DNA from 2 places in the Actinacidiphila sp. bgisy144 genome. Region 1 is predicted to be linked to the other one. Evidence: riboswitches for the same ligand, from Rfam matches in the RefSeq annotation. Region 1 holds a riboswitch; the other holds the start of a gene.
What was found. Region 1 has a riboswitch for cyclic di-AMP ahead of AC3EVP_RS01545 (C40 family peptidase). Riboswitches for the same ligand answer to the same signal wherever they lie in the genome.
Positions count from the first base shown of each region.

Region 2: another riboswitch for cyclic di-AMP. It lies ahead of AC3EVP_RS16475 (C40 family peptidase); the one in region 1 lies ahead of AC3EVP_RS01545 (C40 family peptidase).

Region 1 covers NZ_JBYIRM010000001.1:330,314-335,748, reverse strand. The annotation lists gene AC3EVP_RS01555 (transglutaminase-like domain-containing protein) at 1-785, shown strand, start outside; gene AC3EVP_RS01550 (hypothetical protein) at 1,153-1,512, shown strand; gene AC3EVP_RS01545 (C40 family peptidase) at 1,553-2,635, opposite strand; cyclic di-AMP (ydaO/yuaA leader) riboswitch at 2,643-2,795, opposite strand; gene AC3EVP_RS01540 (C40 family peptidase) at 2,984-4,108, opposite strand; gene pcrA (DNA helicase PcrA) at 4,421-5,435, shown strand, end outside.
Region 2 covers NZ_JBYIRM010000012.1:152,111-157,545, forward strand. The annotation lists gene AC3EVP_RS16465 (ATP-dependent Clp protease proteolytic subunit) at 1-492, shown strand, start outside; gene AC3EVP_RS16470 (hypothetical protein) at 499-837, shown strand; cyclic di-AMP (ydaO/yuaA leader) riboswitch at 1,183-1,371, shown strand; gene AC3EVP_RS16475 (C40 family peptidase) at 1,375-1,872, shown strand; gene AC3EVP_RS16480 (ADP-ribosyltransferase) at 1,947-2,615, opposite strand; partial or broken gene AC3EVP_RS16485 (hypothetical protein) at 2,740-3,163, shown strand; gene AC3EVP_RS16490 (ATP-binding protein) at 3,173-3,601, opposite strand; gene AC3EVP_RS16495 (helix-turn-helix domain-containing protein) at 3,886-4,740, shown strand; gene AC3EVP_RS16500 (DUF397 domain-containing protein) at 4,737-4,985, shown strand; gene AC3EVP_RS16505 (8-amino-7-oxononanoate synthase) at 4,960-5,435, opposite strand, start outside.

The DNA.
Region 1 (5,435 bases):
TGGTCCACCGCGTGGAGGGCGGCCAGTTCGGGGTGCCGATCGCCGAGGACCGGATGCGGGACGACGCGGAGACCCGCTACGTGGACGACATCCTGCGGCTGGTGGTCAGCCGGGACGGAGCGCCGCTGCGCAAGGGGCGCGACCTGGCCGACCGGTTCGTGGGGATCTGCCGGGACTTCACGCTGCTGCACGTGTCGCTGCTGCGCCACGTCGGCATCCCGGCGCGGCTGCGCTCCGGGTTCGCCGACTACTTCGGCACCGACGGCTTCCACTTCGACCACGTCGTCACCGAGTACTGGGACGACGAGCGCGGCTGGCTGCTGGCCGACGCGCAGATCGCCGACCCCGCGTGGTACCCGATGCCGTTCGAGGCGACCGACGTGCCGCGGGACCGCTTCCTCGTCGCGGGCGAGGCGTGGCGGCAGATCCGCGCCGGGACCGCGGACCCGCTGTCCTTCGGGCTCCACCTGCCGCAGGGGCCGATGGTGGGGGAGCGGTTCGTGGCGGGCGACATCCGGCTCGACCTGGCCGCCCTCAACAAGGTGGAGACCCTGCTGTGGGACGTGTGGGGCCCCGGCTCCGAGGCCGACCCGGAGTGCGCCGGCGGCACCGGACTGCCCGCCGGGCTCCGCGACCTGTACGACATCGCGGCCCGCGTCACCAGCGGCGAGGTGTCCTTCGCCGAGGTCCGCGCGCTCTTCGCCGACCACGACGGCCTGCGCACCCCGGCGACCGTGCTGTCCCTGGCCCCCTTCAACGGCCCCAGCCGGGTCACCCTGCGCTGAGCCGGACCACCCCCTGCGTCGAGCCGAGCCGAGCCGAGCCGCGCCGGGCCGGGCGCCGCCGCTCCTTCGTCGAGGAGGCCCGGCAGCACCGCGCACGGGGGGACGCGGCGCCGCCGGGCTCGGCGGAGGTGGCCGCGCCGCGGGCGGACCGACGGCGATGGGAACCGACCACCTGCCGACGACGCTAAGCCTTCACCCGGCCCCGCCCCGCCCCGCTGTCCGGGACTGCCCGCAATTCGTCGCGGCCGACCGGATGCGGCACGGTTCCGGCAGGCGCGCTGCCCGCATCCCGGCGCCCGGCGACCGAACCCCGCCATCGGGCACCCCGCCCGCCGCCGGCTGCTATGCGCGCCGTAGGGTCCGGCGCATGGACACCCTCATCAATGTCTTCGTCGGGCTGCACATCATCGGCATCGCGGCGCTGCTGGGCGGCTTCCTCACCCAACTCAAGGTGCTGGGCCCCGGCCGCGCCGAGCCGCGCTTCGTGCCCGGCATGCTCTACGGCGCGTGCACGATGCTGGTGACCGGCGTCGCCCTGGTCGGTCTGGCGCACGCCGACGACCGGCACATCAGCAACGTCAAGATCGGCGTCAAGCTGGCCGTGCTGCTGGTGATCCTCGCGCTGGTCTACGTCAAGCGCGACGACGAGAAGGTGGAGACGGCCCTGTTCGGCGCGGTCGGCGGCCTGACCGTCGTCAACATCTTCATCGCGGTGCTCTGGACCTGAGCACCGCGACGAAGACGGGGATGAACGGGCTCCGGGCGCGTCAGACGATGCGGCGGGCCGTGGCGAACGGCATCCAGCTCAGCGGGGCGACCTCGACCGTGGCGCCCGTGTGCGGGGCGTGCACGATGTTGCCGTTGCCGATGTAGATCCCGACGTGGCTGAGGCCGGAGTAGAAGAACACCAGGTCGCCCGGGCGCAGATCGGCCTCGGAGACCGCGGTGCCCTGCTTGGCCTGGTCCCAGGTGGTGCGCCCGAGGCTGATCCCGGCGGCCTTGTAGGCGGCCTGGGTCAGGCCCGAGCAGTCGTACGAACCGGGGCCGGTGGCCCCGTAGACGTACGGCTTGCCCTGCTGCGCCAGCGCGAACTGGATCGCGGTGGCGGCGCGGCCGGTCGCGGTGCCGGTGTACGTGGGGGTGGTGCTGGAGGACGACGAGGAGGAGGACGACGACGAGGAGGAAGTCGTCGTCTTCGGCTGCTGGAGCGCGGCGAGCTTCTTCTTCTGCTCCGCGGTGAGGCTGTTGAGCAGCTTCTGCGCGGCGGCCAGCTTCGTCTGCACGCTCTTCTTCTGCGTGGCGAGCGTGGTCTGCGAGGACGTCAGCTTCTTCAGGCTCGCGGTGGCCTGGGCGCGCTGGACCGACGCCTGCTCCTGCTGGATCTTGAACTTCTGGAGCGCCTGCTCCTGCGTGGCGGTCAGCCGGTCCAGCAGGTGGTTCTGCGACAGGAAGCTCTCCGGGTCGTCGGAGAAGAGCAGCTGCGTGGTGGCACCGAAGCCGCCGGTGCGGTACTGCTCGGCGGCGAACTGCCCCAGCACGCGCCGGGACTCGTTCATCTGCTCGGTCTTGTCGGCGACCTGGGCCAGCAGTTGGTTGGTCTTGGCGCGCTGGGTCGCCGTCTGCTCCTTGGCCTGGTCGTACTTCTGCGTGGCGACCTCGGCCTGCTGGTTGAGCGTGTCGACCTGCTTCTTGACCTGGCTGATCGACGGCTGCGAGGGCTTCGCGGGGGCCGCGCTCGCCGTCTCGCTCAGGAGGGTGACCGATGCGATGGCCGCGGTGGTGAGACCGACGGCGGCCCGGGTGCCGGTCGACGCGAGGAGCGGGGTACGCGGCTTGCGGTGCGACGCCAAGGAGGCGACTCCTTCCGTGGACCGCCGACCGGGTTAGCTGACGGGTTCGGGCGGGGAAGGTCGCCCTACGGTGCGGACGCGGGTCGCGTCTGCCCCGATTCACCCCAAAGTGCTCTGGGTCCCCGGTTCCGGCGCCGGCCGGATTAGGCGGAGGTGATGCGCTGCCGGACCTTCGCCGACGGGAGGCGGACCACCTAGCGGGTTACCGTAGTCAACTTCAGCGGATCTCGGGGAGTTTGGATCGCAATGTGACCGAAATCGCTCTGTGACCTTGGGTTTTGCGGACTTGCTGATCGGACATCCGGGTCATGCGGTGGCGACCCGGACGAGACGGCCGACGCGCCCCTATTACGGGCGGACGGCCGCATAGAAGGTCATCTCGGTGATGGGCGCGATCTTCACCACGGTGCCGGTGTGCGGGGCGTGGATCATCTCGCCGCCGCCGATGTAGAGCCCGACGTGCTCGTCGTCGTCGAAGAAGACCAGGTCGCCGGGTTGGAGGTCGGACTCCGAGACCCGGGTGCCCACGTTCACCTGGTCGTAGGTGGTGCGCGGCAGGGTGACGCCCGCGGCCTTGTAGGCGGCCTGGGTCAACCCCGAGCAGTCGTACGAGTCCGGGCCGGTGGCGCCCCACACGTACGGCTTGCCGAGCTGCTTGCGGGCGAAGGCGATGGCCTGCTCGGCGGCCGTCGAGGAGGACGTGGACGTGGACGTGGTGGCGGACGCGGTGGCGGCGGCCTTCGCGGCCTGCGCCTGCTTCGCCTTCTCCTGGGCGGCGATCTGCTCCGCCTTCTTCTTCGCCTCGGCCTCCTGCTTCGCCTGGAGCTCCGCCAGCCGCTTCTTCTCCTGCGCGGTGAGGCTGTTGAGCAGCTTCTGCGCCGCGCCGAGCTTCGTCTGCACCTCCTGCTTGGCGGACTTCAGCTCGCTCTGCTTGGCCGTCAGCGTGGCCAGGCTCTTGGCCGCCTCGACCCGCTGCTGGGTGACGGCGACCTGCTGGGTCTGGTAGGAGACGACCGCGGCCCGCTCGCGCTTGCCCATCACGTCCGTGAGGTGGATCTCGGCGGCGAGGTCCTGCGGGTTGTCCGACAGCAGGTAGCGGCTGGTGCTCATGTCGCCGCCGCTGCGGTACTGCGCCGCCGCGAACTCGCCCAGCACGCGCCGCGAGTCGTTGAGCTTCTGCGTCTTCTGGGCGACCTGCGCGAGCAGCTTGTTGACCTTCGCGTTCTGCGAGGTGGTCTGCTCCTGCGCCTGGTCGTACTTCTGGGTCGCCGCCTCCGCCTGCTGGTTGAGGGCGTCGACCTGCTTCTTGACCTCGCTGATCGACGGCTGCGCGGGCTTCGCGGGCGCGGGGGTGGCGCTCGCGCTCTCGCTGAGCAGCGTGACGGTGGCCAGCGCGGCGGTGGTGATCCCCACGGCCGCGCGCGGGCCGGGGGTGCTCAGGAGCGCGGTACGGGCCTTACGGTGCGTCGCCATGGCGGACGGACTCCTCTCGGACGCTGCCGGTTCCGGCTGGTGCGGCACGCTAGCCAAAGCCCGGCACGGCTGGGAAGGGCGATGTCCGATAAGGGTCGATACCTTTTCGTAATCTTTTGCCGAAGCCTGGTCGGCGTCACCCAGCGTGGCGAGCGGGCTACCCGGGCGAGGAGTTTCCTGTGCGTACGGCCTGCATTCGCTGTGCGCCTGCGGTGTGGTGGGGCCGCGCTGAGGCTGAGCCGGGGGAGTCCGCGCGGCGACTTCCGCGGACCGGCCTGAGCTGTCGGCGGTCGGCCCTAGACTCGGGAGGCGATGAGCAGCCTCTTTGACGACAGCTTCCTGGACGGTCTGGACGCGGCCCACGGGCCCGCCGACAGCGAGCAGCCCCCGCCACCGGACGACGGCCCCGGCGGCGAGGAGGTCCCGCACGACCTGTTCCAGGGGCGGTACGACGACCCGCCGGCACACGACGCGCACTACCGCAACGGCGCGCCGCGCCCCGTGCTCGACCCCGCGCAGCTCGTCGCGGGGCTCAACGAACAGCAGCGGGCGGCCGTGGAGCACCACGGCGGGCCGCTGCTCATCGTCGCCGGCGCCGGCTCCGGCAAGACCCGCGTGCTCACCCACCGCATCGCCCACCTGCTCGCCGCCCGCGACGTGCACCCCGGCTCCATCCTCGCCATCACCTTCACCAACAAGGCCGCGGGCGAGATGAAGGAGCGGGTCGAGGAGCTGGTCGGGCCGCGCGCAAACGCGATGTGGGTCTCGACCTTCCACAGCGCCTGCGTGCGCATCCTGCGCCGCGAGTCCAAGACCCTCGGCTTCACCTCGTCGTTCTCGATCTACGACGCCACCGACGCGCGCCGGCTGATGGCCCTGGTCTGCCGGGACCTGGACCTCGACCCCAAGCAGTTCCCGCCCAAGTCGTTCAGCGCCCAGGTCTCCAACCTGAAGAACGAACTGGTCGACCACGAGACGTTCGCCGCGCGCGCCGAGAATCCCTTCGAGCGCAAGCTCGCCGAGGCGTACGCGATGTACCAGGCCAGGCTGCGCGACGCGAACGCGCTGGACTTCGACGACATCATCATGACCACCGTCAACCTGCTCCAGGCGTTCCCCGACGTCGCCGAGCACTACCGGCGGCGCTTCCGGCATGTCCTCGTCGACGAGTACCAGGACACCAACCACGCCCAGTACACCCTGGTCCGCGAACTCGTCGGCACCGGCGCCGAGCCCGCGGACGGCGCCCCCGCCACGCCCATGGCCGAGCTGTGCGTCGTCGGCGACGCCGACCAGTCGATCTACGCCTTCCGCGGCGCCACGATCC
Region 2 (5,435 bases), on a different contig from region 1:
CACCTGGAGAGCGCCTCCCCCGACCTGGACATCAGCATCTACATCAACTCCCCCGGCGGCTCGTTCTCCGCGATGACCGCCATCTACGACACGATGCAGTTCGTCACTTGCGACGTGGCGACGGTGTGCATCGGGCAGGCCGCGTCGGCGGCGTCGGTGCTGCTGGCGGCGGGCGCCCCCGGCAAGCGGATGATCACACCGGGCGCCCGGGTCCTCATCCACCAGCCGTCCCTGGGCGACGTGGTGCAGGGCGACGTCTCGGACCTGGAGATCCAGGCGAAGGAGCTGCTGCGCACCCGGGAGCGGCTGGAGGCGCTGCTGGTGCGGCACACCGGGCAGCCGGCCGAGAAGGTGGCAGCGGACCTGGAGCGCGACACGATCTTCGACGCGCCGGCGGCGGTGGCGTACGGGCTGGTGGACGTGGTCACCACCAGCCGCAAGACCGGTACGGGCCCGGGCGCGGGCGGCGCGCGCGGCACCGGGGCGCGGTAGGCCGCCGTGTCGCCCGAACCTCCGCCGCTGCCCGCCCTCACCCGCTCCGAGGGCGAACTCGTCGACTGCTACCTCGAACTGGTCGACCTGCTGGGCCGGATCAACCCCTCGCGCACCACCGACACGTACACCGCGCTGCGGGCCGCGCAGGCGCTCGTCGGGCGGGCGGTGGCGCTGCGCGACGCGCTCACGGTGATGCACCTGCGCGGTGAGACCGCACTGCACCACGCCACGCTCGGGCGGGCGCTGCGGGTGCTGGACGGGGAGCGGCGGGCCGCGCGGGTCACGGTCGCCGCGGCCCCCGCCGCCGATCCGGGCGGCCCGGACGGTCCCGTCCGCCCCTGAGCGGGCGGTGCGCACCTCACGGCCTGTCACCGGGTTGCCCGACACGGCGGCTTCGCCCCGTCCACCCGTCGGCGTAGCGGGAACCGCCCTGGCAGAAGGCCGCGCGATTGCGCGTGTCGGCTGGACCACCCCGGCGCGCGGCACGGTCCGCCCAGTTCAGCCGGTACGGCGCCGGGGCGCGGACGGCGCCGGGGCGGCCCGCTTCACCCGCATGTACGCACAGTGACGAATGTCACACTCTGCGTTTCTGTCCCGGCGCGGCCGTGTCGTATGCGTAACGATCCGTGGTGACGACAAGCCCCCGCCGCCGTGGCGGGGCGGTCCGTGCGGATGCCCAGTCCTGCCGACGCGCGGATGCCAGGTCGACACGAGTGCAACGGCAGGAGCGGAGGACCCAGCACGACGGCCGCTTCGCGCCCGCCCTTCCCGGTGGTCGCGCAGCCGGCCTTGGGGTGAAGCCGCCGCATGCGGCCGGGCATCTTCGCCAGCCCGAACCCGACAGGTCATCCTTCGCAGGCTGATGACGAAGGGTTGCGCATGTGTACGCCCAACCGCAGCTGCTTCCGGCCGGCCGCTTCCCGGCTCTCCCGGCTCGGCGCCGCCTCCCTGCTCACCGCGGCCGCCGTCTCCGTCCCCGCGCTCCTGCCGGGCACCGCCCAGCGCGCGGACGCCGCCACGCTGGCCGCGAAAGCGCTCAGCATCGCCGCCTCGAAGAAGGGCGCGCCCTACCAGTGGGGCGCCACCGGGCCCTACCGCTTCGACTGCTCGGGGCTGACGCAGTACTCCTTCAAGCGCGCCGGCAAGAAGCTGCCGCGCACCGCCGCGGCGCAGTACAACCGCACCACCCACATCGCGGCGCACTCCCGCCGCGCCGGCGACCTCGTCTTCTTCCACACCGGCAGCTCGGGGGCGTCCGTCTACCACGTCGGTATCTACGCCGGCGCCGGGAACATCTGGCACGCACCCAAGACCGGCGCCAGCGTCCGCCTGGAGCACATCTGGTCCCGGGCCGTCTGGTACGGCCGCGTCACGTGACCCGCCCCGCCCGTACCAGCCCGGCGGGGCGGTACGGACGGGGCGGTAGTACGGGCCGGGGGGCAGCGCCCGGCTCAGCCCACCGGGACCAGCTCCGGGCCCTGCGGCTCGGGCGCGGGGACCAGCCGCCAGGGCACGTAGTACGGGTTGCGGACGCAGTCGGCGAGGATCTCGCTCTTGGTCGCCTTGTCCACCGGGCAGGCACCCACGATGAAGCGGCGGTCGATGCCGCCGGCGAAGGCCACTTCGTGCTGGCCGGCCCACTTGTGGGTGTCGCCGATCGTGGCGTTGACGTCGATCCCGCCGGGCGCGTCGACGTAGTAGTTGTAGGCCGACTTCCACTGCTTGTACAGGTCGTGGTCGTAGCTGGTGCTGACGAACGGCGAGGGCTGGTTGACCTCGACGTAGGCGGCCAGGTCGTACTGCCCGTCCTGCGGGGCCTTCGGGTGGAAGCCGTCGTGGAAGACGACGGCCGGCGCGCGCCCGTCGGCGCGGTACAGCTCCCCGCAGCTGGTGCGGTACGCCGGCGGGTCGGGCACGATGCGGTGCACGTCCACGCTGCGGTCGGCCGCGGCGTAGAGCGGGTCGTGGACGACCGGGCACAGCTCCGCCGCGGCCGCGGGTGCTTCGGGCGCCGCGCTCGGCGCGGCCGTCGCCGCCCCCGAGGAGGTCTGCGTGGCGAGCACCGCGGTCAGGGTCAACGCGCCGGCCGCGGCGAGCGACCGGACTCGGTTCATGATCATGCCCGTAGCCTGCCGCCCCGACCCCCGCCCCCGTCCGACCCTCACCCGTTCGTAGGCGCGCCCCCACCCCCCGAAGTTGACGCCCCCTCAACCCGACGTGCCGCCCCGCTGGGACAATGCGCGGATGCCCCGCCCCGCCGAACTCGCCCGCCTGCTCGCGGATGCCGCGCAGGGCCGCTTCCCGCCGCCGGACGGCATCGTGGCGTTCTGGCCGCAGCCCTCACCCCGGGACGCCGGAGTCATCGCGTTCACCGCGCACACCGTGGTCTTCGCCGACGCGGCCGTGCCCGCCGGCGCCCCGGCGGGCGGCTACCGCGGGGACCTCGGGGTGGGAGTCGGCTGTGGAGGTCGAACCGGGCGGGCGGGGGCGGGGGTTGGGGCGGGCGCTGGCGCTGGCCGCGCGCCATCTGGTGCCGGCCGGCGGGCCGGTGTGGGCGCAGATCGCGCCCGGTAACGCGGCGAGCCTGCGGGCCCATCTGGCCGCGGGGTTCGCCCCGGTCGGCGCCGAGGCGCTGCTGCTGCCCCGCGAGCGGCCGGCCGCTGGGTGAGGGGCGGGGTCAGGGGACGCGGACGGACCAGGGGAGGGTGAACCAGACGGTTTTGCCGCCGTCGCAGGTGGGGGTGATGCGCAGGCGGCCGCCGGACTCGGCGATGAGGTGGCGGACGATGGCCATGCCGCGGCCGTTGTCCTGCTGGACGGCGCCGGGCAGGCGCTGCGGCCAGCGCGGGTGGGAGTCGGTGACCCCGACGTGCAAGTGCTCGCCGCACTCCAGCCGGATGTCCACCGTGAAGTTGGGCGAAAGGCCCGAGGTGTGCAGCACCGCGTTGGTGGCGAGTTCGGAGACGGCCAGCCGTACGGAGTCCAGGGTCGGCGCGTCGGGCGGCAGCCCCCACTCGGCGAGCCGTGCGCACACGTAGGCCCGGGCCGCAGCGACCGACGCGGGGTCACTCGGCAGGGTGACGGATGCTTCCTGAAGGTCAGCCATGGTGACGCTGTTCCCTTTCCCGCCGGGTCCGGGCACCGGTCCGCACGGGATTCGTACGGCCAGGTCCGGATGCGGCTGATTCGCGCCAGAGTGTCATCCATCGTGCCGCCAATACGAGGCCGCGAGCACCTAATGCATATATCTGTCGCTCAAAACGGTGAACTCTGCTACGTGAGAACGCATTTGGTCGGCACACTGTCGTATCGCGCTGTTCGCGACGCACGGCACGCGTGCACGATGGCCACCGACGACCGCACGACTTCAGCCCAGGAGGCGCGAAACACATGGAACGAGTCCCGGCCGTACGCCGGCGCCGGCTCGGCGAGGAGCTGCGCCGACTGCGCGATCTGACCGGTCTGACCAGCGAGGAGGCCGCCCGGCTCGCCGGCTGGCACCAGTCCAAGGTCAGCCGGATCGAGACCGGCCGGAGCAGCGTCCGCCCCGAGGACGTCCAGGTGCTGCTGGACGTGTACGCGGTGCACGACCGCGACCTGCGCGACCTGCTGGGGACCCTGGCCGGCCGCGGCTACCAGCGCGGCTGGTGGCACGACTTCCGCGACGTCCTGCCCACGGAGTACCGGGACTTCATCACCCTGGAGACCGGCGCGTGCCGGGCCCGCTCGATGGAGAACAGCGTGGTGCCGGGCCTGCTCCAGACCCCCGCTTACGCCCGCGCGCTGACCCGAGACGTGATGCCGCACCTGAGCGAACGCGAGGTGGACGCGCTCGTCGACGTACGGATAGCCAGACAGGCCGTCCTGCGCCAGGACCGGCCGCTGGAGCTGTGGGCGGTGCTCGACGAGTCGGTGCTGCGCCGCGAGGTGGGCGGCCCGGAGGTGATGGCCGGGCAACTGCTGCGGCTGCACGAGGCGATGGAGCTGCCGCAGGTGCGGCTTCAGATCCTCCCGTTCACCGCGGGCGGACACCAGGGTGTGACAAATTCTTTCGTCATCTTCTCATATCCGCGCATTGCCGATCTGGACGTGGTTGTTGTCGACCATTTGACGAGTAGTCTCTACGTCGATCGGAAAGAGGACATCGCGGCGTACGGAGCAGCGTTCGCCCGATTGAGTGGCCGTTCTCTGCACAAGGAGGATTCGGCTGAGATGATCAACCGCATCCATAAGGAGTTCTCATGACCACGCTGCCCCGTTTCATTTCCTCCAGCCAGACGCTGGCCGGCGCCCGTTGGCGCCGCAGCAGCCACAGCACCGCGGCGAACAACTGCGTCGAGGCCGCCCGACTGCCCTCGGGGGTGACCGCCGTCCGCGACTCCAAGGACGTCGCCGGCCCGGCGCTGCTCTTCGCCCCGCAGGCGTGGCGCGACTTCGTCCGCGACCTGGCGGCGGGGAGCCTGCTCAGCGCGGAGCGGTCCGGGCGATGACCTCGACCGCGTGCTGTACCTGCGGGCCGGTCAGGTCGCAGCGCGCGGTCAGCCGCAGCCGGGAGACCCCGTCCGGCACGGACGGCGGGCGGAAGCAGCCGACCGCCAGGCCCTCGTCCCGGCAGCGCGCCGCCCACGCCAACGCGCTGTCGGGCGAAGGCGCGCGCACGGAGACCACGCACGCGTCGGGCGCGGTGGCCTCCAGACCGCGCGCGGTGAGCAGCCGGTGGAAGTCCCGGGCCACCTGCCGGGCCCGGCCGGCCCGTTCGGGCTCGCGGCGCAGCAGCCGCAGCGCCGCCAGCGCGGCGCCCGCGGCGGCCGGCGCCAGACCGGTGTCGAAGATGAACGTCCGCGCCGCGTTGACGAGGTGCTCGATCACCGCGGCCGGGCCGAGCACCACCCCGCCCTGGGCGCCGAAGGACTTCGACAGGGTCGCGGTGCACACCACGT